Regions from separate parts of the Emticicia fluvialis genome, predicted to be linked through region 2. Evidence: riboswitches for the same ligand, from Rfam matches in the RefSeq annotation. Region 2 holds a riboswitch; the other holds the start of a gene.
What was found. A riboswitch is a leader RNA that binds a small molecule or an ion and turns the genes downstream of it on or off. The one in region 2 is predicted to bind cobalamin.
Positions count from the first base shown of each region.

Region 1: another riboswitch for cobalamin. It lies ahead of NZ848_RS14905 (TonB-dependent receptor plug domain-containing protein); the one in region 2 lies ahead of metE (5-methyltetrahydropteroyltriglutamate--homocysteine S-methyltransferase).

Region 1 is NZ_JANUSD010000012.1:103,383-119,705, forward strand. Features, by position in the region: gene NZ848_RS14870 (hypothetical protein) at 1-1,935, shown strand, start outside; gene NZ848_RS14875 (hypothetical protein) at 1,963-3,636, shown strand; gene NZ848_RS14880 (hypothetical protein) at 3,656-4,099, opposite strand; gene NZ848_RS14885 (hypothetical protein) at 4,104-4,454, opposite strand; gene NZ848_RS14890 (DUF3299 domain-containing protein) at 4,592-5,065, shown strand; gene NZ848_RS14895 (DEAD/DEAH box helicase) at 5,148-6,395, opposite strand; gene NZ848_RS14900 (DUF5074 domain-containing protein) at 6,557-7,618, opposite strand; gene NZ848_RS14905 (TonB-dependent receptor plug domain-containing protein) at 7,624-9,546, opposite strand; cobalamin riboswitch at 9,612-9,809, opposite strand; gene NZ848_RS14910 (5' nucleotidase, NT5C type) at 9,954-10,493, shown strand; gene NZ848_RS14915 (hypothetical protein) at 10,514-11,413, shown strand; gene NZ848_RS14920 (M28 family metallopeptidase) at 11,420-12,565, shown strand; gene NZ848_RS14925 (lysoplasmalogenase) at 12,576-13,223, shown strand; gene NZ848_RS14930 (DUF2721 domain-containing protein) at 13,207-13,659, opposite strand; gene NZ848_RS14935 (CBS domain-containing protein) at 13,717-14,154, opposite strand; gene rplU (50S ribosomal protein L21) at 14,336-14,647, shown strand; gene rpmA (50S ribosomal protein L27) at 14,722-14,979, shown strand; gene NZ848_RS14950 (NifU family protein) at 15,107-15,703, shown strand; gene NZ848_RS14955 (Ppx/GppA phosphatase family protein) at 15,766-16,323, opposite strand, start outside.
Region 2 is NZ_JANUSD010000009.1:60,639-76,961, forward strand. Features, by position in the region: gene NZ848_RS11915 (porin) at 1-259, shown strand, start outside; gene NZ848_RS11920 (ammonium transporter) at 336-1,670, shown strand; gene NZ848_RS11925 (hypothetical protein) at 1,920-2,327, opposite strand; gene NZ848_RS11930 (hypothetical protein) at 2,357-2,770, opposite strand; gene NZ848_RS11935 (M20/M25/M40 family metallo-hydrolase) at 2,902-4,266, opposite strand; gene mtaB (tRNA (N(6)-L-threonylcarbamoyladenosine(37)-C(2))-methylthiotransferase MtaB) at 4,501-5,829, opposite strand; gene NZ848_RS11945 (GNAT family N-acetyltransferase) at 5,936-6,424, shown strand; gene NZ848_RS11950 (glutamine synthetase beta-grasp domain-containing protein) at 6,487-7,503, opposite strand; gene NZ848_RS11955 (hypothetical protein) at 8,065-8,430, shown strand; gene NZ848_RS11960 (ferritin) at 8,547-9,071, shown strand; cobalamin riboswitch at 9,271-9,423, shown strand; gene metE (5-methyltetrahydropteroyltriglutamate--homocysteine S-methyltransferase) at 9,598-11,913, shown strand; gene NZ848_RS11970 ((2Fe-2S) ferredoxin domain-containing protein) at 12,036-12,302, opposite strand; gene NZ848_RS11975 (LTA synthase family protein) at 12,305-14,143, opposite strand; gene NZ848_RS11980 (glutamine synthetase III family protein) at 14,335-16,323, shown strand, end outside.

The DNA of each region.
Region 1 (16,323 bases), on a different contig from region 2:
GAAAGATTAGCCTCAAAATTGCAAGGACACAGAACACCTTCGGCAATCAATTCAAAAATATGGGTTCCGATTGCCATAGCAATCGTTTCTATGGTTATCTATTTAGGGTACCCGCTTATAAAACAGCATCAAAGCAAAGAAACCTTTAGCACTGAGACCCACACCAAAGCATCGCCACAAGAAATGGCTAAACCACCTGTGTTCAGTTCAGCACAATTAACCATTACACCACCTGCCTATACCCAATTACCAACCAAAACAAATAACGATTTAAATGCCTCTGCCATCAGCGGTTCTATGCTTAAATGGCTTGTAGCGTTTAATCATACCAATAATCTGGCTGTGAAACTGAGCAATAACAGAGGCGAAGAACTCGCTTTCAGGAAAACAGGAGAAGTTTTTGAATACACCGACATGCTGCAAGGCTCTGGTTTATATGCCATAAAAGCCTATTGGAAAGACTCCCTCATATTTCAGTCAGACTATTACCGGTTGGAAGCCATACCGGACCTGGCACCCAGAATTGACCCGGCATCTAAAGAACTGTATAAATTCCATTTCCTGAAAGACCCGAAAACCGTTCAGATTTCAGCAAAAATATCAGATGATTTTCAGGTAACTCAAGCATTCATCATTGCCACTGTAGCCAGGGGGTCAGGAGAGAACGTAAAATTCAGAGAAATTAAATTACCTATAAATCAGGCTCATTTCAAGGAGGCTTTCATCAACAAAACCATTGATTTAAAGGCGCTAAACTTTGCCCCCGGCGATGAGCTTTATTATTACTGGGCCGCCATTGACAATAAAAAGCCGGAACCCAACTATACCAAGTCTGACACCTACTTTATTGTTTATAAAGATACCTCAAAAACAGAGGAAGCCGAGATGGCTACCATGGCCGTGAATATACTTCCTGAGTATTTCAGAAGCCAGCGCCAGATTATTATTGATACTGAAAAACTCATCGCCAAAAGAAATAAAATCAGCCTGAAAGATTTTAAGAGTACATCTAATGAAATAGGTTTTGACCAGAAAGCGTTACGCCTCCGTTATGGACAGTATCTGGGTGAAGAGTTTGAAAACTCTATTGGTGGCGGCGACCCTATTCCGTCAGACGCTATCAGCGGATCGGCTATGGGTGGCGACCTGCTGAAAGGCTTTACTCATGCACATGACGAAGGCGAGCACGACCATGAAGATGGTGAAAAGCACCAGGCTAATGGACATAGCCATGACCACGGCGCAGAAACTAAAGGTAATCAGGACAACGAAGACCCATTGGCAGCTATTCTGAAAGACTACGTGCACTCGCATGATGATGGCGAAGCCAATACTTTCTACGAACAATCTACCCGAAGTTTGTTAAAAATGTCGCTCGAACAAATGTGGCAGTCAGAATTACACCTGCGTCTTTACGAGCCTGAAAAAGCCTTACCATTTGAAAAAAAGGCTCTCGAATTTCTAAAATCGGCACAGCAAAAGGCGCGTACATTTGTAAAGAAAACCAGCTTTGACCCACCCCCCATCAAAGAAAAAGAAAAGCGCATGACAGGCGAGTTGACGAAGTTCAACGAGGCCTTCAGCTATGAAAAGAATTTTTCTCAACAAAAGTTAGAACTCCTGGTAGCTCAGGTGCTGGGTATTATAGATACCAAAAAAGAAGGCCTGAAACTAAACGGGTATCAAAAACAAAGCTTATTGCTTTTAGGTACTTACCTGAGTGGCAAGGTAATGAATAGCAAGCTGAGCAACTGGTCTGTTTTAAGCCAGCTTCAGAATTTAATCAACGATAAGGATTTATCGACTGACGAAAAAGCGGAGCTAAAGACCAAACTATACCAGCTAACCGGTATTACCCAGCCAAAAGGCATATTGAACAAATCTTATTCGGCAGAAAAAAAACTGGAGAAGGCATTCTGGAAAAATATCAGGTAATGCTACCTGTCAGACCAATACTAATACATGGCATTTAACTTACTCATATTATCAGTCTTCCAGTCAAAGTGGATACTTTATGTAGGCTTGGTGTTCCTATTGATTATCCAATTATGGTTGTTGTGGCGGTCAAAAGCTCTGCCTAATAAACGCTTACTGATACGACTTGGGCTGAATCTGTTCGTTTGGCTGGCAGTTTTTCTTTTTGTTTTTCAGCCGGGTTTTAAGCATACTACCAATGGCAACAAAATTTTATTGGCTGCCGCCAAAATACCCATGGCTTATGTTCAGAAAATAAAAGACAGCCTTCAAATCGCAGATTCTTTCAATGAGCAGGACTTTAACCGCTTAATCAGTAATAATCCGCAATTTGCTGACAGCCCCGGCAATGTTTATCTCTTAGGGCAGAATTTCAGCCCTAAAACCCTCAGCTGGTTGAGTAACAGGAACCTAAACTGGATACCCTATTTTGACGAAGCACAACTACAGAATTTACGATATAAAAGCATTGTAAAAAAGGGAGACATACAAGAACTGAGCGGTAAATTAACCGTTAATAAACCTCAGACACTCGCCATTAAATATGGTAATCAAACGTTAGATAGCCTCGTATTGCAAAAAGGCCATAATACTTTTCATTTCAGTTTTCCGGTTTTTACCATTGGTCGTACGGAGGCAGTATTAACACTGGATGAGGCGCCGCTTGAGCGCATTCATTTTTTTGCACAAGCTCCACAGCCACGTAAAGTACTTTTCATATTAGCCAATCCTGATTTTGAAAGCAAAAATCTATCAGAGTGGCTGGGCAGAAACAATTATCAGGTTGAGATTATTACTACCATTGCCAAAGACGCCCAAAGCAAGGTTACTATCAATAAGCCCGGCGATACTAAATCGTTCGACGCTGATATTTTAATAACCGACCCTGCCAATGCAACGCATACACTGGTAAAAAAAGCAGCTGCCGAAGGCAAAAGTGTCTTGTTTATTAACTGCACTAAACCCGAAGAAGACGCTAAAACGCTGAATCTGGCTTTGGGCACTAACTGGCGCATAAAAAAAATATCAAACGACCAAACAATAACCGTTGCTGATAATCTTACAGCACTGCCTTATGTGCCTGAACCGGCCGTTAACCAGAAATTAATCGGTAAATACCCCATAGCCATTCAGAAGAAAGCCGGGTCAATTGGTTTGAGTTTTCTGAATGAGACTTTCCCGTTGAAACTAAGTGGCGATACCCTCGGCTATGCCCGTATCTGGTCGTCGGTATTTCAACAACTGGCCCCTTCTGCTACCGACAACATTCTGATTGATGCTCCTGTTTTTACCGATACGCAAACATCTATTATTATTAATAATCCTACTGTGGTTTCTTCAAAAATCAGGATAGATACAGATACAAGTATTTTATCTCAATCGCCAGTCAATCCACTTACCTATTCAGGAAGCTATGTTTTCAGAAAACCGGGCTGGCAATCATTTCAGGATTCGTTATCGCTTTATGTGGAAGAAAACACAGGAGGGCTTAAGCAAGCCGTGCAAATACAAGAAGCCTTGCAGGCGCATCAGCGCATAAATACTATTAGTGGTGGTAAAGCATCATTACAGTCACTTACCACCACTTTGCCAGACTGGGCCTGGTATTTGATTATATTGGTGGGTTTAGTAGCGCTCTGGGTAGAACCCAAACTGAATTGATAAGTAATGCTTTGTTATCTTAGAGTTGCTTAACCGCTACAGAAATACTTTCCAGGCGTGTTTTAATCTGCTCAATGTTTTGTTTAATTTCTTTTTGCACCTCCAGCATTTTTTCGGCAGGTAAATCAGGCACCGAATTGTGGTGATGGTGTTCATGCTCATGGCCACTTTCATGGGTATGTTCAAAACCCGGCACCGCAAAGAAGTTCTTCTCCCAAGTATTAAAGTCAGCCTTCAAGGTTGTCAATTCCCTGGCTAACGAATCAGCTTTTAAAGTTTTTTTTGCAAGTAAAAGGTTACTAAGGCTGTCGAGCTTATCTATTTCAGGCTCAACTTGCTCCTGAATAGCCTCTGCCTGCATGTGTACCTCATTGGCCTCTACCAATACGGGGTTGTCTTTCGGATTTTTTGACGAGCACCCCATTACTGCAATTGCTGCGAAAAACAAAAGAATTTTATTCATTTCATTATTGTGTTTTATGCTTGAAAAAACGTTGTATCTGTGCCTCTTTTAACCGGGTTTCTTCTGACTTAAACCAATGAACCGGCGGATAAAAATAGAAAACAATTGAAACCAGAGAAATAAACCAGAATCCGGTGCGCTGCACTTTTGAGGCCTTGCCGGCAGGTTTGTACACCTGATAAAAAGTAACCCCGAAAATAATTAACTGGCAACACAGTAAAAGAGGCGCATACGCCTGCAAGGCTATAAAAATGCTTAAACCACCGCTGATACTCAGCAGCAATGGTAAACCACAGCAAATCAGGTGAACGAAAGAAGCGGTAACCAGTTGGAATCCTAACAATACTTTTGTCATAATACTATAATTTAATGACAGGCAGATAAGTATATGTAGAAATACCTGAACTTTAATAGATGAAATACTTGCAACAATGATGCAAAAATAAATCTCTCTGACTATATTTGCAACATTATTGCATAAACAATTTTACTATGAAAAAATTCAGTTCATATTTTTCGGTAGGGCTAATACTCATTGTAGTGGCAGGCATCATTAATACCGGCTTTAAAGTGCAGGCCGAAACCCAGCACATTACATGGAAAGACCTGCAGGATGTACGCTTTAAGAAGAAATTTAACAAACAGGAGAATATGTTTTTTCTTTACCCTGAATTTGGCGAGCGTGTAAAAGCACTGGAAGGAAAAGTGATACTAATAAGAGGATATATGATTCCGGTTGACCCGGCTGAAAACGTATTTGTGCTTTCGGCCAATCCTATGGCTGCCTGTTTTTTCTGCGGAGGCTCGGGGCCTGAATCAATCATACAACTGAAACTGAAACAACCCCGCCGCTTTGCGACTGACGAAATATGGACCGTAAAAGGCATATTAAAACTAAACATAGACAACGTAGAAGAGCTGAACTACGTTTTACAAAATACAGAACCCATAAAGAAGTTTAATTGAGGTATCAGACTTCTTTTACGCTGTAAATTTAACCACAGCATACATAGCCACATAGTGGGTCTACATGGCTATTTATGATGCTTTAGTTACCTGCCGGCTTGTTATTACGACGAAAAAATTTCTTTTTCGGTTTACCTGTCTGGCCGTCAGGCTTTGGGGTTCTTGCATTTCTGTTCTGCCCTTTATACTCAGGAGCAGCACCCAGGCCCAGGCTTTCGGTAACGCTTTGCTTTTCAACTTCGCGCTCCAATAGCTTTTCAATATTTACAATACGGTATTGGTCTCTTTCATTAATAAATGTAATAGCCGTACCGGTGGTTTCTGCTCTGGCTGTGCGCCCGATACGATGGATATAGTCTTCGGCATCGCGCGGCACATCAAAATTTACTACATGGCTCAGATTATTGATGTCTATACCTCTTGAAAGCACATCGGTAGCTACCAGAATCTTAAATTGCTTATTTTTGAAGTCGCGCAATACGTTTTCGCGTTCCTGCTGCGAATTATCGGATGATATCCCCCGGGCATCCAGGTTTAGTTTTGTTAAAGCCCTGATGATTTTTTCAATCATCATTTTCTGCGACGAAAACACAATCACCGACTGTACATTGTCATTTTTGAGCAAATGTGCCAGCAAAGGTATTTTCTGGGTATCGGTGGCCATATAAAACTGCTGGTCTATACCTACCGCTGGCTTTGATGTGGCCAGCCGCACTTCTGCGGGGTCTTTCAGTATTCTGTTGGCAAAATCTCTTATTTTTTTAGGCATAGTTGCCGAAAACATCAAGTTCTGCCGTTGCACCGGCAGGTGCTTCAGGATATACATAATGTCGTCTGAAAAACCCATATCAAGCATCTTATCGGCCTCATCAAGTACCAGACATTTAATGTGGTCAAACTTCAGGTCGGTTGCTTTCATGTGCGCCATCAAACGCCCGGGCGTTGCAATAATAATATCGGCACCATGTACAAGGGCTTTTCGCTGCTGATTCCACTCTTCCCCTACTCCGCCGCCATAAATGGCAATGCTGGTGGCATTAATAAAATAACTGAATCCTTCTATTTGTTCATCTATTTGTTTAGCCAGCTCACGCGTAGGCACAAGCACCAGCACCGAGGTCTGGTTACTTTGGTTTCGCACAACGTGGTCTAGCAAAGGAATAAGAAAGGCAGCGGTTTTGCCAGTGCCGGTTTGCGCAGAAGCAAGAAGGTCTTTTCCTGAAAGAATAATAGGAATGGTTTGCTCCTGAATAGGAGAAGCCTGTACGAAATTCATGGCGTTTACGCCAGACAACAGGTCTTCATGTAGGTTAAATTCGCTAAATTGCAAGTTTTAATTAATAATTTTGATTGGTAAAAATGTAAAGATAGCATTTAGAAACGAAGAATGCACAGAAAGGCCAAAACATCGGCAATTCTGTGCATTTTTTTATAGGTTTATGGTTGCTTTCGCCTTGCCCGGTTTACGGAATTGCGCAACAAGCCAACATCTTATTTGAAGAAAAACTTACTGGGTGCAATTTCTACTTTTACAGAATCAATCAGTTCTCCGGTTACTTTATACCTGAAAACATAACCTGCCTGCTTGTAAGACGGCGTAACACCAGCATAGATAATATTTGCGTTTGTATCAAATCCCAGGCCAGACAATGTACGCTTGATTAAGGGCTTGGCGTTTGATATTGCCGCATCACTTATATTAAAGCTATATACTTCTCCGCCTTCACTCCAATTCGAATAATCAAAATAGATAGTTCTTTTGTCGGCACTTAAAACCAATTCTCCGGGTACTTTACCTGTTGTTTTTTCGGTACTTAAAGTAGCTTCGATTGATTTGGTAGATGGATTAATACGGAAAACTTCTTTACCAACCGAACACCAAATCTTGTTGTTGGCATCAACTACAAGATTGGTGGTACCGCCTTTCATCGAAATTTTACCAGACACCTCATCTTTGGCAATATCAATTACGGTAATCTCGCTCTTGCCCGAGTACGGGTCATTACCAATAAAGGCTTCATTACCTACAACCACAATTCCTTCGGCGCCATTTTGCACAGCAATTTTTTTGGTTACTTTATTGGTGTTCAAATCAATTACCAGAACATACCCTGGTTTGTATGAATAATCGGCATTCAGCACGTCCCAACAAACTACATAAGCTTTATTAGAAGCAACTTTGATAGCGTTGCGTGGGTTTTCAACTTCTTTTATTGACGCCACCGACTTAAGGGTACGGGCATTTACAATTTCTATGGCGTCTTGGCCGTCAGTAGAGTTATCTACTAATATAATTCCTTTACCGTCTATTTCTGCGTATTCTGTAATACCCCCTACAATTGAGCGCTTATTTTCTTTTTGAAAAACATCAAGGGTAGCTTTTGTAGAATCTCGTTTCAGAAAAGATAGTGTGCCGTTGTTATCAAAAAAGTTGCCGGCGTTAATCACTATCACACCTGTGTCGTATGGTTGTGCGGGTTCTGCATCCTTGGTTTCGCAAGAGAATAAAGCAATAGAAACAAAACCAAGTAACAATAATTTTTTGTAGTTCATCTGGATTACTTATTTATGTTAAAAACAAAGTTGATTGCATAATTTCTGCCGGGCATGGCATTGCGTTTTGAGTTAAGGTAGAGCTCATCAAACAGGTTGTTTACCTGAAAAAACAAGCGACCGTCTGCATGCTTCCATTTCAGGCCACTTTCAAGTATCAGGTTTACCAAATGCTGGCCATCGAGCCATTTAGAGTTGTCGAACGTGTAATACCTACGGCTATTGGCTTGCCATTGAAGCGTTGCACGGAACGGCGTTCCGTGTTTTTTCAGCCACCCGGTTTTCCCGTTTGTCTGGTAATATAAATTGGCGGTAAAATTGTGCTTCGGTATGTAAATCAGCTGCTTACCTATTACATCGGCAGAGAAAACATTATAAGCTTTCTGCTGCGAAGAATGCGTGTAAGCATATTGGGCATGAAACCCAACCGCCAGTTGCTCGCGCTGATATTGCGTTTTGTGTGTAAGCTCCAGGCCTTTGGCCAATACCTGCTGCAGATTCTGTACCTTGTAATTCAAATCCGGATTCCAGTAGGCCCAGTTGTCAATCAGATTATGATACAGATTCATCGACGAGCTAAAACTGAAAGTATGGCGCTGCTTATTCCAGCTAACACCCATCTCTTTATTAAATCCGTCTTCGGGCTTCAGCTCCGGGTTGCCTAATTCAGACCAATAGCGTTCGTTCATGGTAGGCACCCGGTAGCTGCGTGAAACATTGCCCGTTAATTTAGTGGATTCAGTAAGCTGATATTCAAAACCCAAAGCAGGGGCTAAGGGTGGCTCAAAGCCTTTTACAAAGGCCTGACGCACATTAAGCGAGGTAAGTAATCTTTTTGAAACCTGGTACCTCAGCCAGGCAAAAACGTCTAATCTGTTCTCTGCAATGGTGTTCTTTTCATATTCGTCAACATGTGCTATTACATGCGCTGCCTCAGTGCCAATATGGGCTGTAAGTTTTGAAATCTGCCATTCATGTTCGGCACGAATCAAAAACCGGTCAATGGCTGTCCGGCTGGGTTTAACAAAATTACCCTTACCATAATTGGTGATATCCTGCACATAACCACCTCTGACAGTCAGTTTTTTAAATTGATAGGTATTCAGAATCCTGACAGCCTGCGTTTGCAAAACCTCTCTTGTATGGATTGACTGCGGCGATATTTCGACATTATTATCAGAAACCCAGACGTTCAGCGAAAGCTGGTTTTGTTTTTTGGTGAGATAAAACAAATCCTGAATAAAGCCTCTTGAAGAAGTGGTTGAACGCTCAACCGGATAATAGTTCCGCTCTGTATAAGGGTAATTGTTATTCAAAACGCCACTATAAAACACCGTCTTTGACGAAACCCTGTTGCCTGAAACCCGGGCGCTTAACTGTGTTTGGCGGTTATCAAAACTGGCCATCCGCTGCCCGAAACTTAACTGCATTTTATTTTCCCAGACAGGCTTTGAGTCGAGCAGTATACTGCCTCCAACGGCATCTGACCCTACCACACATGACGATGACCCGTATTGAATAGCCAGGAGGTCGAAACCTGCAGCAGGCAAAGTGGAGAAATCGCTCTGCCCTGTACTTGGAGAGTTGATATTGATGCCATTCCAGACTACAGCCGTATGATTGCTTGAAGTACCTCGCAATCCTATACTTGTCAGTTGCCCGTTTCCATAGGGCCGGAAATTAACCGGTGCCTGAAAGTTTAGAAATTCGGCCAGGGTCTGAAACTTTGCCTGCTCAATTGTGGCTGAATCAATACGCTGAATCTTTAGCCCTGCCATAAACCTGGTTGGAGCGAAGGTTTTCACCAACACTTCGTCCAGCATTCTGGTTGAGTCAGTCTGGCCCAATACAATTTCCTGCGACAGCAGAAGCCACGCAAAGGCAAAGGGCAAAACCCTCAGACACAAGCATCTGATAAAAATACTCAATTAATTAACACATGTAAAATGAATGATAGTCTGTCGCTCAGTTGGCTTCATCCTCCGTAAAGCGCAAATAAGGATAGCTTTGGGCAGGTCTCCTGACTCGTTTCAGCATCTCCGGCCTTCCCGTATAACAGTGGCCATGCAGTTGAAATGCACTAAAGAAACTTACAGTTGCGGGGACAGCTCCCGGTTTACACGGGATTCCCTTTTAAGCCTTGAAACAACTATCGGAAGCTGTATAAGGCACCTAAAACTGTTGCAAAGGTAAAATGATTTTTAAAAATAACAGCAACAGGCACAAAAAATAGTATTGGGCAGTGCGTTTATGAAAAACTGAAACACTTATAAACACAAATGAAGGGTTGTAAAATCTTATGTTTATATTCGCACAAACAAAACCTTAATCAAGAATGACCAAAAAGAGAATTGCCATTGATATGGATGACGTAATGGCGGCCACAGGAAAGAAAATCCTGAAAACTTATAACCACATTATCGGTACGGCTTTCACAGAGCAACATTTTGAAAACAAAGCTTACTTTGAGATTTTTGAAGAAAAAAACTATCATAAAATTCGGGTTGAAATATTTAAACCGGGCTTTTTCAGAGATGTAGAGGTAATGGCAGATGCCGTAGAGGTAATAAAAAAACTGCATGAGCAATATGAAGTATTTATTGTATCGGCAGCTACCGAATTCCCAAATTCATTGAAAGACAAAATGGACTGGCTGGAAGAGCATTTTCCGTTTATATCATGGCGAAACATTGTGCTTTGCGGAGATAAAAGCATTGTAGCCGCCGATTATATGATTGACGACCACGAGAAAAACCTGAAAACCTTTAAAGGTAAACCGCTGATGTTCAGCGCCATTCATAATCAGAAGGTAACCGGTTATCAAAGATTCAAATCATGGAAAGAAATTGAGGCTTTTTTTGAGAATGAAAGTTAAGTTGAACTCAATAAATTTTCATGCGAAAATCTAAAGAAATACCAATAGTTTCACAACCTGAAAAGAACTATGCTGCATCTATCCTATTAGCCAGCTTGTTTTTAGTTGGGTATTTTTGGCTTTTAGCCAATTCAATTATACTAGTTTCATGGGTATTACTTTTCGTTGCGGTGTTATGTTTATTTGGCAGTAGCTACCTGATTCTTAATTTGTCCAAATACATTTATTATTTCTATTCAGATAGAATCATTATAGCTACACCAAAAAATGAATACCTTGATGAAATAAAGATTTCTGATATAGTTGCCTGGAATATAGAATATTTTAAGTCCGAAGGCTATAAATCAAATAAAATTTTGGTTTTTAAAACAATTGAAAAAACAATTTTTATAAGCAGCCGGGACTATAAAAATTTCTCAGATTTTATTAGCTTTTTCAGAAAACGAAAGTTATCGGTTGACCCAAATTTAAAGTCAACATTTGAAATTGCTTTGCTAAAAAGAATACCTGGTTCTGAAAGAATCGGTCCTGTTGCAATACTAGTTTCAATTATTCTTACAATAGCTACATTTTGGATTTTAGTAAGAGAAAAATCTGATTCTGATGAAAGAATATACTTTGTAAGTGAGATAACAAATATCTATATAAAAAGACGTGGTGCTGAGCTAGAATTGAAAGACTTTCCCACATTAAATTTTCATACAGGAGATAAAACTTTTTTTCAACCTTACTATTACAATAATGGAGATATTATTTACACAAATCAAGGCAAAACAATAAAGATTGGTGTTCTAAAAAGTGAATATGATTGGCGACTAAAGAATAAGTTTATTAGGAAAATCTCTATGTCTTCTGAAACAGACTTATTTATTGAAAATTTTAGAATACTTGATAACTCGACTGGAGATAACAAACCTTAGACCAATATGACCGCAAAACAAATTGTAGAAAAACTGGCAGCTTTTCCTAACAGAGGTGTAGCCACCGCTAATGAAATACCTGTGCTTGAATATCTAAGCAGTTTGTTTCCGGAATATGACGTTTCAAAGGAGGCCTTCAGAACGCCTAAAACTTACATTTCTATTGTCTGGTGGCTCATCGGTGGTTTGTTTGCCGGTTTATTAACTCTTAATTTCTCTCCAATTGCCGGGCTTTTTATCACACTCATATTTGTAACACTGGCAATGCTGTATTTCAACTGGTACGCATCGCCGGTTACGGGTTTTCCTCCACTGGTTACTTCGTATAACCTCGTAGTTAAGCCTAAAAGTAAAGCAACCAGCAAACCTAAGAAACTCATCCTGATGGCACATTGGGACACCGCCCCTATTTCGGTTCTTTATCGCCCCGAAATGGTTGGCAACTTCCGGAAGTCTTTAAAAATGAGCCTGTTTTTGATGATTGTGGCGCAATTTATAGCCATTTCTCAGTTTCTGGCGCCAAACAATTTCATTATGATGATAGGCAACGTATTAGCTTTTTACTTTCTGTTGCAGGGGGTAGTGGGTACGGTAGACTATTTCCGCCTAGGCTATTCAAACGGCGCTTCTGACAATGCTACCGGAGTAGCCGCCGCAGTTGCCACCGCCGAGAAGTTGTGGGCTAAAAATTTAGACAATCTGGATGTGGAACTGGTTCTGACAGGTGCCGAAGAAGTAGGCATGATAGGCGCCAGAGCCTACATGAAAAAACATTATACCGAATTTAACAAGGAAACCTATCTGGTTAATTTTGATACATTGGGCAGCGGTAATCTGAAAATCATAACCCAAACGGGCAGTTGGTCTAACATTGTTTATGACAACCAGTTGATACAAATAGCCAAACAAACCGTTGCACAGCTTCCGGCTCTTAAAAATGTAACCACAGGTGCATGGCATACGGCTGACTTTGATTCGGTCTGGTTTCAGCGGGCGGGCATTCCGGCTGTAACGCTGGCAGCACTTGATGCGCACGGTCGAATGCCTAACATCCACCGACCAACAGATGTGCTGGCAAACGTAGATTTTTTACCTATAGAAAAGGCTGTTATATTAGCAGAGAAAATCGGAGAACAACTCAATATTTCTTAAACACCTTACTATGAATCGTAACCAGACTTTTATCTTCTTTGGCCTGTCTGCGATAAACATTGCCTCAGGCTTGCTGGAAACCGAATGGCTTGGCAACATTACTAAACCGCTGCTGATGATTACCCTGGGTTTGTTTTATTACCTGCGCACCCGTGCCACATTTAGTAAAAGAGACCGGCTTGTGTTATTTGCTTTATTTTTCTCTTGCCTGGGAGACACCTTTCTGATGTTTCAGCAATTAAACCCCAATTACTTTCTGATGGGCCTGGGTGCATTTCTGCTTGGGCATGTCTGCTATATTTTATTGTTCCGGCAAGAGGGTAAATCACGCCATTTCCGCTGGCTACCTTTTATTTCTTATGCTTGTTTGCTACTGTTTTTTCTATTGCACAGAATTCCGACCGACTTCAGGATTCCGGTAACTTTGTATGCCATAGTAATAACCTTAATGGGTATTCGTGCCAGCGAGCGGCAGGTAAAAGACAAAAGTTATGAAGTTGTACTCATTGGGGCGGTATTATTTATTGCCTCCGATTCGCTTATAGCCCTTAACAAATTTGTAGTATCAGTGCCGATGGCTGGTTTTCTGATAATGAGTACTTATGTGGTAGCGCAATACCTGATTATCCACGGTTTGCTCATCAGTCGTCGCTCTTAGTTTCATGTTTTTTGCGTCTGCGATAAGACGGTTCCGGAGCAATCAATTCGGCCATATCGCTCAGCTCCAGTTTCAGGGCATTCATCGATAATGTTATTTCACGTACCGACAGAGTGAGTGCTGCTATCTGTAGCATCAATGCACCGCCAAACATCCATTTGGCTGCCAGTTCGCGGCCAACAAAAATCAACAACATACAAACCGCACTTAAAAGCAGGCTCGAAATGGCTATTATCTGAATATTCCTTACAATTCTGATGCGCCTCTGTAAACCGATAATCTGTGCAACTATGTTCTCTTTTTCTTCTTCAGTTTTGTATTTTAAATGCAAATCTCTGATAAGACTAGCCAGCGCCAGAAACCGGTTAGTAAAAGCAATCATCAGTAATGAAACCGTAGAAAAAAGAAGTGCCGGAGTACCAATTGTCAATTCCATCAGATAGTATTAAGCGAAATCAATCGTTTCGCATGAGCCAAAGAGTTTGTAAAGAATTTAAGCGTAGCTGCCCGATATATAACTTTCCAATGAAGCTATCTGAGACTTTTGTTCATTGATTAACGTTGAAACCAGGTCATTGATAGAAATAATGCCTACCAGCGTGCTGCCGTCCATTACTGGCAAGTGCCTGATGTGCCTGTCAGACATTATCTGCATGGCATTTTCCAGTTTATCTTCCACATCTATGGTAATAACTTTGGAGGTCATTACATCTTTTACCTTTGTTTCATCTGAGTGCAGGCCTTTCAAGACAATCTTACGGGCGTAGTCGCGCTCAGAGAAAATTCCGGAAAGGGCTCCGTTGTCAATTACTAAAACCGCCCCTATGTTTTTATCTGCCATTTCTACAAGTGCATTGTATACAGTTGTATCTGACGAAACCGAGAACAGGGCATTGATTTTCTTTTTCTGCAATATCTGACGAATTTTCATAGGTGTGTACGTTATGGTTGATTGAAACTTCCTACAATTTTATAAAAAAAATCATAGAAAGCAATAGTTTGAAAAACAAAAATATATTCTTAACTTTGCACCCCTAAATAATGCGTTTCAGACATTAATCAGCGCTTATTCAGAATAAAACAGTATTCATTGTAAATCTATCATTCAAAAAATGTACGCAATCGTAGAAATCGCAGGTCAGCAATTTAAAGTTGAAAAGGGTCGTACGCTCTACACAAACAGATTAGAGGGCGAAACGAACGCTGAACTTGTATTCGACAAGGTACTCCTTGTTGACAACGGTGGAACCATTTCTGTAGGTACTCCAACCGTAGCTGGTGCTTCTGTAAAAGCAACCATCCTTGAACACCTTAAAGGCGAGAAAGTAATTGTTTTCAAGAAAAAACGTCGTAAGGGCTACGTTAAAAAGAACGGTCACCGTCAGTATTTGACCAAAATTCAAATTGACGAAATCGGAGCGTAAAACTGGTTGAGTGAAATGCTCAGCATCAAAAACATTTATTCATTGCAATTCACTAATTAAAAGAGAATAAGGTCATGGCACACAAAAAAGGTGTCGGTTCGTCAAAAAACGGCCGCGAATCAGAAAGCAAGCGCTTAGGCGTTAAATTGTTTGGTGGCCAAACGGCTATCGCTGGTAACATCATTGTTCGTCAACGTGGTACCAAACATAATCCGGGTGTAAACGTAGGTGTGGGCAGAGACCATACACTTTTCGCGTTAACCGACGGTATCGTAGAGTTTAAAAAAGGACGTGACGGAAAATCATTCGTTAACGTAGTAGCAGAAGCTTAATCAGCACGCTGCAAACGACTTGGAGACCTGCCTTTACGGGCAGGTTTTTTTGTGCCTTATTAAACTTATTTCTGGTGTTTTATGTTCTTAACAAGACACTAATTCATTTAAAATACCAACAATTGTCATGCTTCAACGCCAAACAATGATATATACCGAGCTGAGCCCGAATCCGAATTCAATGAAATTCGTATTGAATTTTGAGCTGGCTCCGGACGGATTGTCTTTCGACTACCCCACCATTGTTTCTACTGCAGAAGAAGGTAAGGCATCGCCTTTGGCGGCAGACCTCTTCCAATTCCCTTTTGTAAGAAGAATTTTTATTGCAGCCAATTTTATTACCATCACAAAGGATGATGATACCGAGTGGGAAGATGTAGTTTATGATATTAAAAAGTTTCTGAAAATATATTTTGAGCAGAACCACCCGGTTTTTACACAAAAAACCATTGATAAAAATACATTGATCATTGACGCCAATGATTCGGCAGTAGTAGCCAAAATCAAATCAACGCTTGACCAGTACGTTCGGCCGGCAGTTGAGTCTGACGGCGGCGCTATCAACTTTGCCTCTTTTGATGAAATAACAGGCCAGGTAAAGGTTTACCTTCAAGGCTCTTGCAGCGGTTGCCCTTCATCAACAGTTACGCTGCGCGACGGTATCCAGCGATTATTGACCACAATGGTGCCAGAGGTAAAAGAAGTAGTGGCAGAAGGTGTGTAATGACAAGAAAGAAAGGAAATTTTGTTGAGCCAGGGCAATGCCTTGGCTCTTTTTTCGTAATACTAAAGCGCATGATTTGCCATAATCCTTGACAAAATGCCCTCTTTGAGCGAATAGCTTGAAACCAACACCTGATTGATTCCAAAAGCCTGTATCACATATTTAATTAGGCAAACCGCTACTACTATCATATCAGCCCTTAATTCAATCATTCCGGCAATCGCCATTCTTTCTGCGTGGTTCTTAAAAAGCAGTTCGTCATAAGCCCTGTAAAATTCCTGAATTGAATATTCAAATCCAACTTGTTCTTCTGCAGGTAATACTCCTTTTTCCCGCATGTATTGCATATCAATCAAGGTATCAAAAGAACCTGACGAGCCAATTAAAATTTGAGGGTCATACTGATGGCAGGCATTGGCAAGCGGCAATAACTGCTCGCGGAAGTAATCATCCATTTGCTGCACCGAGCGCATAGAAACAGGATCAGTCTTCATAAATCTGTCCATCAGGCGTTGCCCGCCTATTTCAAAACTCTGTTTCCATAAAATCCGGTCTTCGTTACCAATAATAAATTCTACACTGCCACCGCCAATATCCATCACCATTGATGTTTCTTTAAT
Region 2 (16,323 bases):
TTACGAATACTTTGACAACCTGAGCGCTATCCGTGGTTTGCAAAACTCAAAAAGACTAGGCGGTGGTACTTCGGTTAATTCATTTACATTAACAGGAAACGTTACCATCTCTGAAAATCTGTTGTTCAAACCTGAGTTCCGTCTTGACAGCTACGCCAAGTCGTCATTGGCTGATGGTCAGCAATTCCAGGACAAAGATGGCAACTTCACTAAAGACTCACAGTCTACTTTTGGTGGTGCGCTAATCTTTAAGTTTTAATCAATTACACTTTTTCAATAACCTAAACTAAACATAAACCTTTACTTTTTGTACAACACTTAAACCCAAACACATTATGCGTAAAAATCCTCTCCCTCTCATTATTTTGCTTGCCATAGCAATTGCCGGGGTATTTATGCCTGCTGTGCCTTCTACTATTGTCACAGAGGGTATTGTTGGCGCCGACGTAGCATGGATGCTTGTAAGTACTGCCTTAGTACTTATCATGACACCAGGACTAGCTTATTTTTACGGTGGTATGGTAAACACTAAAAACGTTATCTCTACCATGCTTCAGAGCTTCATTGCTATGGGTGTTATTTCTATTCTTTGGGTTACAATTGGCTTTAGCCTTGCATTTGGCGATTCAATTGGTGGCTTTGTTGGCGACCCTACCACTTTCTTTATGTTTAAAGGTGTGCTTGAAAGCAAACCGTGGTCGCTTGCCCCAACCATTCCTTTAGTTGTTTTTGCGTTTTTCCAATTGAAATTTGCCGTTATCACACCGGCCCTTGTTACGGGTTCATTAGCAGAACGTATCAATTTCAAATCATACGTATTGTTCATGATTCTTTTCAGTTTGTTTATCTATGCTCCTTTGGCGCACTGGACATGGCATCCTGAAGGTTTCCTTTTCAAACTGGGTGTGCTTGACTTCGCCGGTGGTACCGTTGTACACATGTCGGCCGGTTGGGCTGCATTGGCTGGCGCTATCTACTTAAAACGCCGTCGTGCACACGTTGAAAGCAGTTTCTTACCTCCTGCCAATATTCCTTATGTATTGTTAGGTACTGGTTTACTTTGGTTCGGTTGGTTTGGTTTCAATGCGGGTTCAGCGCTAAGTGCAGGTACATTGGCTGCTTCAGCTTTTGCTACTACTAATACTGCCGCTGCTGCTGCAGGTTTGGCGTGGGTGTTGTTTGATGCCGCACGTGGTAAAAAAGTATCGGCACTTGGTTTTAGTATTGGTGTTGTGGTTGGTTTAGTTGCCATTACTCCGGCGGCTGGTTTTGTTACCATTCCTCACTCAATCTTTATCGGAGCTATTGCCTCTATTATCTCTAACTACCTGGCGCACCTTAAAACCAAAACGGCTCTGGACGATACGCTTGACGTATTCCCTTGCCATGGTGTTGGTGGTATGGTTGGTATGGTTATGACAGGTATTTTTGCCAGCAAAGGTGTTAACAGCGCCGTAGTTGACGAAGGATTGTTCTTTGGTACATCAAAACTATTTGTTAATCACATGATTGCGCTAGTAGTAGTTTCGGTGTTTGCATTTGCCATGTCTTTTGTTCTTTTGAAAATTACTGATTTAATTCTTCCACTACGTGTGAGCGAGTCTGACGAAAAAGAAGGTCTTGACATCAGCCAACACGATGAGTCTCTTCTTGAGGCTGCTGGTGCGTAAGCAATTAAACGCAGAAGATATACCCAATATGTAACAAAATCACAATTGCGGGTTAAACCGTACTTTTATTGTGGTTTTGTTGTACTCCATAAGTTAAAATGCCCGCTACATTAGTGGGCATTTTCTTTTATATAGGTTTTCGTTGTTAATCTAATTGCCGGTTGGTAGAGGAATGACATAAGAAAAGGAACCTCAACATCACATCTATCTGCAAGTTGAGATTCCTTTATAAAAGAATAGTTCCTTTTTTTATTTTACCCTTATGTATTTACTTCTGCTCTCTGCACTTCCAATAACCAGTACTTTTGAATCTAATTGATAAATTGTCCATTGTGGGCCGGTTACACAACTCATATTCGGACAATTTTTAAGGTCAGAGAAGAAAATGGTGTTGTCTTTAACAACGTATTTGTTACCTGCGCTACAGCATTCTGCTCCGGGTTTACCATCACGTAAAAACGCACCACTGGTTTTAAATTCTATATTGGGTATGGCCATTAAAGTATTAATGGTTACCCATTTACCCCATTTACCATTTTCTTTTTGTTGCATTTCATAAGTGGGCGACCATTCGCCGATTAATTTCTTAGGTGAAATGTCTGACTTACAAGATAATAAGCCAATGGTAAAGCCCAGAGCAACAACCAGTTTTTTCATATAAAGTAAAATTAGGGAAAGGGGCTAAATTATTTTGCTCTTGAGTACTTGACACGGGTGCCGCAGCTTTCAACAACCAGTGTATCGGTATCCAGGCGCGGAATTCCCCATTCTGAGCAAGGCATACAGCTTGCGTAAGGGCAGCTTTTCAGGTCTGAAAAAATTATCTTTTCGTTTACTACAGTAAATTTATTTCCGGCAGAGCAGCATTCTGCGCCGTCTTTGCCGTCGCGCAGGAAACGGCCGTTAGCCGTGAACTCTATTGGAGCGATAGCGGCAAAGGTTGAGATGTATTGCCACCGGCTCCAGGAGCCATCGGTAGTTTTGGTCTGGATCTGGTAGGTGTGGTTCCATTTACCAACCAGTTTTTCAGGCACAACAGCATCTTTTTGACAAGCCGCAAAAGCAAAGGCGAATACGAAAATTTTTATAAATGTTTTCATTTAATTAGGTTATTTACCTGAATGATGCTTTAGCGGCAAAAAACGTTGGAATAGAAGTAAAATTTTTATAGCCAGCGTTTTACATTAAAACAAGTCACCCGGTTGATTGAGGTTGCCTTGTTTTGTAAATACTATTCACCGGCATTTCTTAAACCAACTCTTGGCAGCACCGGTAAACTCTCATTACCGTCTTCGCTAACGGCCTGCACTGCAAAAAAGTAGTTATCTTTAGAGTAAGGCAGCGTAATTTTTACATCTGTGGTAAAGAATTTTTTCTGCCAGTAGGGCATGGCGGTTTCGCGCATTAAAACGTAGTATCCTTTTACCTTACCGGTTTTTGAAGCTTTCCAGCGTAAACTGGTTGAATTACCCAGGCCTCGCACATCAAGAATTACATCTTCCGGCATCGATGGTGACTTTGCCATATTGGCCAGAGTTGCAGCATTAATGGCTGTGTTTTTGCGAAGGTATTCAAAATCCATGTATCGGGCATGATCGCCAATTTCAATGCCTTTTTCAATGCGTAAATCCTGATGCTGACGCAAAAAATTCTCGTTCATTTCAGAAAGACGCACAGCAGCAAAGCCTTTGTTCACAAACGGGGTATGGTCACCACCGCGTAAGAAACGATCGTTTCTGTATATCATTACCACTTCCAGGTTATCAACGTATCGTTCACCTACTTCTTTTACATAACGCGCCAGCTGGCGGGCTTTACCGTCATTCTCTACCCCATACTGTCTGATTGCCCCCACCTTTTTATCCATCTCAAAGGCCGGTAAACCCTCGCTGAAAACCCGCAGACGTGTATTGTCTATTATATTGGTTTCATTGCTGTGGTTTGAACCCATGATGTCGTTATTGAGCACGCCTTCAATATTCCAGTTTTCGGCAACTGCTTTTTCAGCCAGATGATTAGCGCCCAAAAGCCCTTGTTCTTCGCCGCTCACGGTTACGAATATAATAGTTGCCGGAAATTTCGACTTTGCCATTACCCGGGCCAGTTCAATAACGGCAACGGTTCCACTGCCGTCATCATTAGCGCCGGGTGCGTCAGCTTCGCGGTTCATTACATCTGTAACACGGCTGTCTATATGGCCGCTTACAATAAAAATCCGGTTGTCGGTGGGGTCGGTGCCTTTTAATGTGGCCATTACATTGCCAATTTCAATGGTTTTATCAACACGTTTACCATCGGGCTGGAGCGTCCAGGTATCAATATAAGCGGTCATACGGCCATCTGATTGCCTGGCAAATTCCTGAAACTTACTTAAAACCCACCTACGGGCGGCCCCAATACCCTGTTTGTTGTCGGTAGTGGTTGATAGCGTGCTTCTGGTGCCAAAACTTACCAGTTTGTCGATATATGCTTTCAGGCTATCGCTTGAAACCTGATTGACGATTGCCTCAATTTGTGGGTCGCGGTTAATGATTTTCTGAGCTGACAGTTGAGAAGAGATAATGATGAAGTTGATTGCCAGGAGTACTTTTTTCATAGATATGTTTTGATTAGATGTCTCTAAACAAAAATACTAAACAATTGGCAGATGAAAACAACCACGCAAAAAGATTTAGACACAAACAGACAGTTTGTAGAGTAAGTTGAGGAATTATGGATTGAAGAAGGCTATCATTCATTATACCGACTAAAGTCGGCGGTATAGTTACGAATTAAACAAAAAAGGATGCTTCGGTTAAGAAACATCCTTAAATATAACTAATAAATAGATTTAAGCATGAACCAGCTCCTCGTATGTTTCTTCTACTTCAACCAGCATTTCTTCGTTTATTGCAACCAGATTAACTTTTTTGGTCTCGTTGATTAGCAATGGGTCATATTTGGCAACTACACGTACATAGTTTTCAGTAAAGCCCTGCATCAAGCCGTTTTCAACATCTTCCTCAAACAATACCGTAAAAGACTTGCTTAATTGCTGCTCGTAGAAAAAGCGTCTTTTCTTATCAGACAGGATATGCAGCATTTTGGAGCGTTCAGCTCTTTTGCTGGCAGGTACAACGGGTTTAATACTCAAGGCGGTTGTATTAGGGCGCTCTGAGTAAGTAAAAACGTGCAGGTAACTAATATCTAAATCGTTTAAGAACTGGTAGGTAGTCAGAAACTCCTCGTCAGTTTCGCCCGGGTGGCCTACAATTACATCAACTCCAATACAACAATCAGGCATCAACTCTTTAATTTTCGTTACCCTGTCGGCATATAATTCTCTTTTGTACCGGCGGCGCATCAACCCTAATACTTTGTTGGAGCCAGACTGCAAAGGAATATGAAAATGCGGTACAAAACGTTTTGATTGCGCCACAAACTCAATGATTTCATCAGTAAGCAAATTTGGCTCGATGCTGGAAATCCTGAATCTTTCAATACCTTCTACTTCGTCCAGTGCTTTGATCAGTTCCAGAAAAGTTTCTTTTCTTTCATCATGCTGCAGGCCGAAATCACCGATGTTTACACCCGTAAGCACAATTTCTTTTACACCACTATTGGCAATTTCACAGGCCGCTTTCAATACATTCTGAATTGTATCTGAGCGGCTTTTGCCTCTGGCCAGTGGAATAGTGCAATAAGCGCAAGGATAATCGCAGCCATCCTGCACTTTCAGAAAAGTACGGGTACGGTCATTTAATGAATAAGAAGTATGGTAATCAATGGCTTCTTCAATATTTGAATTATATACTTTTGCGCTTGCCTGTTTAGGCTCTTTTACAAAATCGCCGATGATATCAATAAGCCTGAATTTTTCAGCAGCGCCCAGCACCGCATCTACGCCCTCAATTTCAGAAATTTCCTTTGGTTTAAGCTGGGCATAGCAACCTATAATAGCTACGTAGCCATCCGGGTTTATTTTATTGGCTTCCTTAACTATCTTTTTGCACTTCTTGTCTGCGTTTTCGGTAACCGAGCAGGTATTAATTATAAAAATATCAGGTTGTTGGTTGAACTCAACTTTCTGATACCCCCGCTCTTCAAACATCCGGCCGATGGTTGAGGTTTCAGAATAATTAAGTTTACAACCTAACGTATAAAACGCTACTTTCTTCATATATTCAAATTTCTGTGCAAATTTAATTAAAATTAATAGATTTGTCTCTATATCATTGAAAACCAATGGAATCAATACTACCGACCCAAAAAATCAATGCTTTTTTATGCTAAAAAGTTCAAGACTCAACTTTCTGAAAATTAACGAATCGTGCGTTGACCTATTTACAGATGCACAGTTTACTTACCCGGTAATGAAATACATAACTGGCCACGCTTTAACCAAAGAGGAAGCCATTGAAAGATACCTGAAATTTACCGATGAGCCCATTGCCGGTAACTATTTTGTACTGGATGCTGCCAGTGGCCAGACAATCGGTCTAGCCAAGCTGGCGGTCGAATCGCCGGGTGTGGTTGAAATTGGCTACAGTCTTTTTGAAGATTACTGGGGCAAGGGATTAGCCTCTGAAATGGCGCAGGCATTAATGGATTATGCCCTGGAAACCCTGAAACCTGAAAAAATAATTGGTTTTGTAGACAGCCGGAACAGGGCATCGGTGAGGATATTGGAAAAAGTGGGATTAACTTTAGAAAGCGAAGTGAAAGAGCGGCAGGGTGGAAATGTGTGGTTGTTTTCAAAAACCATTGCCTATTAAAAAACAAAAACCCCATCAAAATATAATGGGGCTTTGTAAACAAAATATTATTCGAAAAAGTCTTATACTTCTGCAGTCTTAACGGTTTTGATAATACGCGCAGCCACTTTGTATGGATCTGCCGCTGAGTTTGGACGACGGTCTTCCAACCAGCCTTTCCAACCTTTCTGAACCGCTGCAATCGGGATACGGATAGACGCACCGCGGTCAGACACACCGTAAGAGAATTTGTCAATTGATTGTGTTTCGTGCTTACCAGTTAAACGAAGGTGGTTATCGGCACCGTAAACAGCAATGTGTTCTTTCACAAATGGAGCGAACGCCTGACATATAATATCGTAAGTTTCTTTTTTGCCTGCAGTTCTCAAGATAGTATTTGAGAAGTTTGCGTGCATACCAGAACCATTCCAGTCTGTTGCGCCTAGTGGCTTACAATGCCAGTTAATTGCAACATTATATTTTTCACCTAATCTTTCTAGAAAATAACGTGCAATCCAGGTTTCGTCACCTGCTTGTTTTGCACCTTTTGCAAATACCTGGAACTCCCATTGTCCGGCAGCTACCTCAGCGTTGATACCTTCAACGTTCAAACCAGCTTGCAGACAAATTTCCAAGTGTTCTTCAATGATTTCACGACCGAAAGCGTTGTTAGCGCCAACCGAGCAATAATACTGGCCTTGCGGAGCAGGGTAGCCGTTTACAGGGAAGCCTAAGGGTTTGTTGGTTTCCGGATTCCACAAGAAATACTCTTGCTCAAAACCGAACCAGAAATCGTTATCGTCATCTTCAATAGTAGCACGACCGTTTGACTCATGAGGAGTACCATCGGCGTTCAATACTTCGCACATTACTAAATAACCAGTTCCCAGACGAGCAGGGTCAGGACAAATGAAAACGGGTTTCAATAAACAGTCAGACGAACCACCAGGAGCTTGTTCAGTAGAAGAGCCATCGAAAGACCACATATCACAATCTTCCAATTTGCCACTGAAATTCTTTTCTATTTTGGTTTTGCTGCGAAGGCTTTGAGTTGGTTTGTAACCGTCAAGCCAGATGTACTCTAATTTAGCTACTGACATTGTTGTAATTTTTTAAGATGTATCGGTTATTGATCAAAGAATATGTTACAAATATAAATGCAAAAAACAATATAAGATTCTTTAAACAGCAATTATTTTAGTGAAAAATTTTATTTTCTTTAAAAAATGCAATTAATTATAGAAATATTAAGATTGCCTTGGTTTATAATAATTCTTTGAGTGTGATTATGTTGTAAATCTACTAATTTTAATGATACATCAATCATTTTTGAAACCTATTTTTGACGAAATAACAAAAAAAATATAAATATTGGCCTCAAATTGCACTAATATTTTTCAAAATTGCATTTTTATCGGATTTCATTTTTCTAAGAAACACTAGTGAAGATACTTTGGCTGCAATAAGTATAAATACTCACAGGTGAAACGCAACTTTATGAGGTTTTGGCGGTAAAAAATAGAATACTTTGAGAGGTATGCACAAACAGAAAATAATTATTTAGACCAGTTCCAAATAGTTTTAATTTTATTTGGATTTATTCTAAACAGCACCTAATTTTGTAGTGTAATATTTTTACAGTCAATCAGAGTTTTGAAGAAATGGAAAAACTGAACGTGCCGGAAAGAATGAAAGCGGAGCTGCATAAAACAAATAAAGGGATTGTTTGGCAATGTGACCTGACTAACAGGATTTTTGTTGAGTTTGGAGGAATGACCACAGCATTTAAAATTCATAATTTTATAAATTTTAAACGGCTGGTTGACAGCATTAATATTATAGATAAACTATACGATTTATCTGACGAGGCCGACTTCGACATCATTGAGGCACCTAATACTAATCATACATTTACACTACACCTTTGTGACCTTATCCACCTGAGAGAGTTATTGTCTGGTGCCAAGTTTGCCTTATATGTTAATTCATTTCTGATTGAATTGCTGGGCGATTATGAAGTTGTTTAATCTTCTCTATATTTAGATTATATCTAAATTTTACCTTTTCGGGCTTTCATTTGAACAATTACGGTTTTCTGATTGTAATATTGTCATACATTTGAATAAACAATATTATTTATACTATGAAAGACCTGGTTAGACTTCGTACGTCTCTTAAAGAAGAAATTGAAACCGCATTAAATGCGCAGATAAAAATGGAAGCTGAGGCTTCTGCCAAATATTTGTCGATGGGCTCATGGTGTGAGCGCAATGGCTACATTAAAAGCGCCGAATACCTGTATCGCCAGTCGAACGAAGAGCGCGAGCACATGCTGAAAATTTTCCATTACGTAGCATCTGTAGGCGGAACAGCCATCAGCCCTGCCGTTGAAACGCCGCAATTAGAGTGGGGGACTTTCCAGAGTGTGTTTGAAGCTGCCTTACAAAGCGAGATTAACGTAACGCATACTATCAATAAACTGGTTACCAAATGCCGTAATGCCGAAGATTACGCCACTGAGAATTTCTTACAATGGTTTGTAAAAGAACAAATTGAAGAAGAAGCCAACGCCCGCCGTGCCCTTGAACTGTTTGATGTGATTGGTACTGACGGCACCGGATTGTTTGTAGTTGATAAAGAAATAGGAAAAATAGGCACAGAAGAATAAAATTTGTTTTCTGTAAGACGAAGCACAGGTATTGCCTGTGCTTTTTTAGTTTTTATGCGTACAGCAATAAAATATTTTATCTGACTATTTCAATTATTATAGCGTTTGTATCTAATATTATAATTAATAATAGACATATTATCTTAATTTTGTTTTGAAAACAGATGTTTTATTTTACTTTTGCAGTGTCTTCGCAATACCTTTCAATCGGGTTAACGGTTTTTATTGAGGCTTGCTTTAATAAAACCAAGAAGGAATCGTGTGAGAATCACGAACAGACGTGCTACTGTAATTAAATGTTCCTTGGAGAACAGTTTAAAAGTCAGATACTTGCCGTTAACCTAAATGGCTAGGCCTTCACGATTAAGGTTTTAGTCAAGCATTGTTTTTATGGAATCAAAAAAAGGATGTTCCGGCCATTAATAATTGGTTGGGATGGCATTGCTTTGTTTTTTCTGTAAAATCCCGGCCTTGAAACGGGAATTGGTGGGTTCGGGGTAATGATAACCTTTAACAAATCAATCAAATGTTTACTCACAATCTGGGTTACCCGCGCATCGGTAACAAACGCGAATTAAAAAAAGCCTGCGAGGCATTCTGGGCAGGTAAAATCACAAAAGAAGAATTGTTGGACACCGGACGACAAATCAGGCTTAAAAACTGGCTGATTCAAACTGAAGCAGGTATTGAGCTTGTGCCGTCTAACGATTTTTCATTGTACGACCAGGTACTGGATATGTCGCTCATGGTGGGGGCCATACCCACGCGATACCATTCTTTGCAGACGAATGAACTGGAGCTCTATTTTGCTATGGCAAGGGGTGTGCAAAAAGACGGTATGGATATAAGCGCTATGGAAATGACCAAGTGGTTTGACACCAACTACCATTACATTGTGCCAGAATTTGTAAAAAATCAGCAGTTCAGCAATTTCTCGAAGAAAGCCATAGAAGAGTTTGAAGAAGCCAGAGAGCAGGGATTTTTAACAAAGCCGGTATTGATTGGGCCGGTGTCTTATTTGTTACTAGGTAAAGAAAAAGAAGCGGGTTTTAATAAAATAGACCTGTTGGATGCGCTTTTGCCGATTTATCTTGAAATATTGAAGGGACTATATGCTAAAGGCGCACAATGGATTCAGATTGATGAACCTTATCTGGTAATGGACCTGAGCCAAGAAGAAACGATAGCTTTTGCAAAGGCATATCAGGTAATCAGGAAGGCCCTGCCTGAACAAAAATTATTACTTGCCACTTATTTTGAAGACCTGGGGAATAATTTGATGCTGACGCTTTCTTTACCTGTTGATGCCCTGCATATTGATTTGGCTAGAGCGCCACAGCAGCTAGAAGCCATTTTAAGCAATGAAGGGTTCAGGGCCTCAGAAAAAATTCTTTCATTAGGAATAGTGGATGGCCGGAATATCTGGAAAAACAATTTTACTGCTTCCTTAGCGCTTATAAAAACGGCTTTGCAAACACTTGGTGCAAACAGGGTGGCGGTAGCCCCGTCATGCTCATTATTACATGTGCCTTGCGACCTTGCATTTGAAAAAGATGAGGAGTCGCTCCCGGCTGAAATCAAAAACTGGCTCGCCTTTGCGAGACAAAAGCTCTGGGAGGTGGCTACCCTAGCCAAACTGGCTGAGCCAGAAACAACCCATACGTATTTGGACACACTGACAGAAAACCAGCAGGTAATCAGACAACGCAGGGAATCTGCAAAAATTCACAAAACATTCGTAAAAGAACGATTGGGAAAATTAAATGCGCATGATTTTAACCGTGAAAGCAATTTTGAGATCAGACAAAAGCTGCAATGGAAGGCTCTGAACCTGCCGGTTTTCCCTACAACCACCATTGGGTCATTCCCACAGACCTTAGAAATACGAAAATTACGTGTAAGCCTGAAAAAAGGAGAAATATCGCCCGAAACCTATGAAAAACTTATTGAAGAAGAGATTGAAAAAGCAATCAGCTGGCAGGAAGACCTGGGCATTGATGTGCTGGTACACGGTGAGTTTGAAAGAAACGACATGGTTGAATATTTCGGTGAGCAACTGACGGGCTACGTATTTACACAAAACGGATGGGTACAAAGCTATGGTAGCCGCTGTGTAAAACCACCCGTCATCTACGGCGACATAGAACGCCCACAAGCCATGACAGTCCGCTGGTCGGCCATTGCACAGTCAAAAACAAAATGTTTAATGAAAGGCATGCTTACCGGGCCGGTTACCATATTGCAGTGGTCATTTGTGAGAGACGACCAACCCCGCTCGCAAACGGCTTTCCAGATTGCGCTTGCTATCAGAGATGAGGTAGTTGACTTAGAAAAAGCAGGCATTAAGGTGATACAGATTGATGAGCCGGCTATCAGAGAAGGCTTGCCACTCAGAAAATCGAAATGGGACGAGTACCTGAAATGGGCGGTGAATGCTTTCAGATTGAGCGCAGCCGGGGTGAAAGACGAAACGCAGATTCATACCCACATGTGTTATTCTGAGTTTAACGACATCATTTCATCTATTGCAGCTATGGATGCAGATGTGATAACCATTGAGACGTCGCGCTCTCAGATGGAATTACTAAAGGCCTTTGCAGACTTTAAATATCCGAACGAAATAGGGCCGGGGGTTTATGACATACATTCTCCGAGGATTCCGACTGTTGAAGAAATGGTTTCCTTGCTCGATAAGGCCCTGGAAGTAATACCTGCCCGCAACTTATGGGTAAACCCCGACTGCGGCCTTAAAACCAGAGGCTGGCAAGAAACCGAAGAAGCCCTTAAAAACATGATAGAGGCTGCCAAACGTATGCGTAGGGTGGTGCAGATTAATTCGTAAGGCTCCATCCCGACCTTCCCCAACTGTCGGGAAGTAGTAAAACAAAAATCTCTCCGCACGGCGTTCGCTCCCTCATGTGGGGTCATACTGCCGATGCGGAGAGAAATGAAGCCTATCGGGTTTTATTCACCCAATATATATTTACCAAAAAATTTCTCTGCTTTCTTCTCTGTTACTTCTCCATGCCAGGCGTTTTCCGGCTGAAAACTAACCACAGGCGCGTAATCGCAATTATCAGAGCAGTCCATCTTTACAAGCAATACTTCTGCTTTCAGATGGTTTTCTTTGATTTTCTCTTTAAAAACCTTCCTTATTTCTTTGCTGTATTTACCGCATTTACTACCGTCGCACACAAATATGGTGTGCTCAGGAATTTCTATCTTGCTCATGGCTATTTATCTAGGTAATCCTGAAAAGTACGCTGAATAAGCGCTTTGCCTAATTCAAGGTCATGAGGGGTAATGTCTCCGTCAGACTCAATCATTTTCTTACCGATGTTGTCGAAAATAAGGTTTTTCTTTGGTTGCACAAACCCAAACCCATTATTAAACGAGAAAAACGCCCATGGTCTTGCTTTGGGGTCAAAAATATTCTTACTCCAGTTATAGGCATAGGCGTTCAAACCCACCTGATGCAACAAAGTAGCTGAAATGTCTATCTGCGATGCCACCGACGAAACCTCAATGCCCGTTTTAGCCAAAGCGCCACCCAGCCAAAGCATCGGTATTTTAAAATCATCAACTTTTTTGCCAGTTGGCGGTATCCGGTGGCCGTGGTCGGCTATGATAATAACCAGGGTGTTATTCCACCAGGGCTGTTTTTTAGCCGTTTCAATAAAGTCACCGAGCGAATGATCAGCATAATACATCGCATTCATGAATTTTGTTTGCTCATCATCACCCTCAAAGGCGTTGGCAATCGGAATTTCAAATGGTTCATGGCTGCTCAGCGTTAATATGGTCGAGAAAAACGGCTGATTCACTGTGGCATGGTCGGCCAGAAACTTGTTAAAAACGATTTCGTCATGTGCACCCCATTTAGAGTTCCAGTATTTTGAATCAAAATCCTGCTTGCTCACAATCTTCTGAAAATCAGAAGAATAGAGATAAGACTTAATATTGGCAAATTCAATTTCTCCGCCATAATAAAAATCGGTTGCGTAGGCGTTCTGCTCAAAATCTTTACTTAAAACCGGCAACTTGGCCGATTTGTTGGGTTCTGTAATGATAGAAGCAATTGGCTGTGCCGGATACCCACTCAAAATAGCCGGTATGCCTTTGTCTGTTCTGTCGCCGCTGGCATAAATATTCGAAAAATAAACGCCTTCTTTTTTCAGGGCATTGAAACGGGGGGTAACTTCAAGACCATTAATCTGATGTCCGGTTGCCTTTTTTGTAAAACTCTCCCAGATTACAATCAGTACATTTGGTTTTTTGATACCCTGTTTTAAAATTTTCTGCCCTTTTTTTGAGCTTACATATAATTCCTTGATTTTGTCGCTCAATTCTTCTTTAGGCAGGTAGGTATAAGAATTTACCTTATCTATAGAACCATTAACCAGCGCGCTGAAGAAGTTCCAGGTGGGGTTAACCGCAGCAATATTGGCAAAATTATTAGTTGAAAAATAAACGGTACTCTGGTTCATGGGCGATACCCCCAGGCTGCCGCGTATGGGTATAATCAGCGAGCCGGTAACAAGAATTGCAACCGGAATAAAAGGCAGATTGTCTATGTAATTCCAGTTGTCAATATTACGCGTTATGATTCTGTAAACAATTAATGACGCAACGGTTAGCAGTATCAGAAAGCTGAGAAACAACTGCAAGAGCGGAGAAGAACTAACCGATGCCCAGGCTTCGCGCGGTGTTTTCAGATACCGCAAAGGGGTGGCATCCAGGTGGTATCCCCAGGTATTAAAAACCTGAAGATCAATTACAACAATGAGATTGGCAAAAAGAACCATTATAAAAGTATAGCTGAAAATCCAGTTTTCGAGCCTGCTTTTTTTAATGAAGTTAGAGAATGCCACCAGCAAAAAAGGAATAACAGACAGGTAACCCGCCATTGAAAAATCCATTCTTATACCGTTCCAGAAAATCCCCCATACGGTTTGCAAGGTAAGCAGTTTGGTGTCTTCAATATGATAACCCAAAAAAATTAGTCTTGCAACCAGAAAGAAGATAACCCAAAACCCATAGTAAATCAGTAAAAATTGTAATCTTTCTTTCATTGAATCGGTTTAGTAAAATTAGCTCAAGCTTTGGTCAAAGTTTGCGCAGCCAATAATTGAGGCTGGCAGACTTGTTTTTAATAAAGAAATATCACTTATTGATCAAAAGTTATAAATGCTTTTTTAATCGATGTACTTTCTCTATTTTTAACCCCAAATATAGGACATCTCAACAAAACTACTAATAAAAAATGGCAAGATTAAGATTTAAGGCGGTAGATGAAGCCCAAACCCGCCAAACTATTAAAGTAGACATACCTGCTGGCAAAGTAACAGAATACTATGGCGCAAATATCTTTAATGATGACGTGATGCGCGCCATGTTGTCGCCGGAGGCATATACCAAAGTAACAACTGCCATTAAGAGTGGTGAAAGAATTGATCGTGAGATAGCTGACGAGGTGGCGTCTGCCATGAAATCGTGGGCCGTTTCAAAAGGTGCCACACACTATACGCACTGGTTTCAACCTTTAACGGGTGGCTCTGCCGAAAAACATGATGCTTTTTTTGACATTAATTTTGATGGCAAAGCCCTGGAGAAATTCAAAGGCAGCTCATTGGTGCAGCAAGAACCAGATGCCTCTTCGTTTCCGAGCGGGGGTATCAGGGCCACTTTTGAGGCGCGTGGTTATACCGCCTGGGACCCAACCTCTCCGGCATTTATTATTTACAACGACGCCGGCACAGGTACGCTTTGTGTACCTTCTATTTTTGTTTCGTACACAGGTGAGCTGCTTGATTCCAAATCGCCGTTGTTAAAGTCTCTATCGGTGCTCGACAAAGCAGCTACCGAAGTAGCCACTATTTTTGACCGTCATGTTGAGAAAGTATCAGCTACATTAGGAGCAGAACAGGAGTATTTTCTCGTGGATAAGGCCTTATTCAATGCCAGACCTGACCTGATGATGGCCGGTAGAACTGTTTTTGGCCATGCCCCGGCAAAAGGCCAGCAGCTGGAAGACCACTACTTTGGCAGTATTGCCCCAAGAGTTAATGCCTTTATGGTTGACTTTGAATTTGAGTGTCTGAAACTGGGTATTCCGGTTAGAACGCGTCATAACGAGGTAGCCCCGGCTCAGTTTGAAGTAGCCCCGACTTTTGAAGAAGTAAATCTTGCCTGCGACCACAACATTCTGTTAATGGATGTGATGCGTAAAGTAGCTAAAAAACACCACTTCGAAGTTTTGTTTCATGAAAAACCATTTGCTGGTATTAACGGTAGCGGTAAGCACAACAACTGGTCGATGGGTACAGATACCGGCGTAAACCTTTTAGGCCCAAGTACCAAACCTAAAGAGAGCTTACGTTTTGTAACGTTCTTGATAAACGTAATAAAAGCCGTTCACGACAATGCCGATTTGCTGAGAGCAAGTATTGCCACCGCAGGCAACGAACACCGCCTGGGTGCTAATGAGGCGCCTCCGGCCATTGTTTCTATCTTCCTTGGTTCAGAAATGATTAAGGTACTGGAAGACATTGAAAACAAAGAAATAGTTTCTATTGAGAAAGGTGAAAACGCGTATATTAAACTGGGTTTAAATCGTATTCCGTCTATTTTGCTTGATAATACCGATAGAAACCGTACTTCGCCGTTTGCATTTACCGGTAATAAGTTCGAATACCGCGCTGTGGGTAGTTCTGCCAACTCAGCCCAGCCGATGATGGTGCTGAATACCATTGTGGCTAATCAGCTGATAAAATTCCGCCAGGATTTTGATGCGGAAATGACCGAGCATGAAGGTAAAAAAGAAGAAGTAATTGTAAAGATTCTGAAAGGATATATTAAGGAGTCAAAGAAGATATTGTTTGAAGGAAACGGTTATTCTGACGAGTGGAAAGACGAAGCGGCCAGAAGGGGCTTGTCTAACGTTGCCAGTGCTCCAGAAGCGCTGAAAGCCTATCTGAAACCTGAGTTTATTGCAGTATTTGAAAAACTCGGCGTGCTGACAGAGCGCGAAATTCATGCCCGCTATGAGATAGAACTGGAGAATTATATCAAGAAAATTCAGATTGAATCTCGCCTTATCGGCGATCTGGCAATGAATCACGTAGTTTCTACGGCTGTTAACTATCAGGGCAAGATGGTGCAAACCGCCAAGGCGTTGCGCGATATGGATCTCAACAAAGAGGCCGAGCCAGTATTGAATATCATTAAGGAAATATCGTTACGGGTTTCTGAA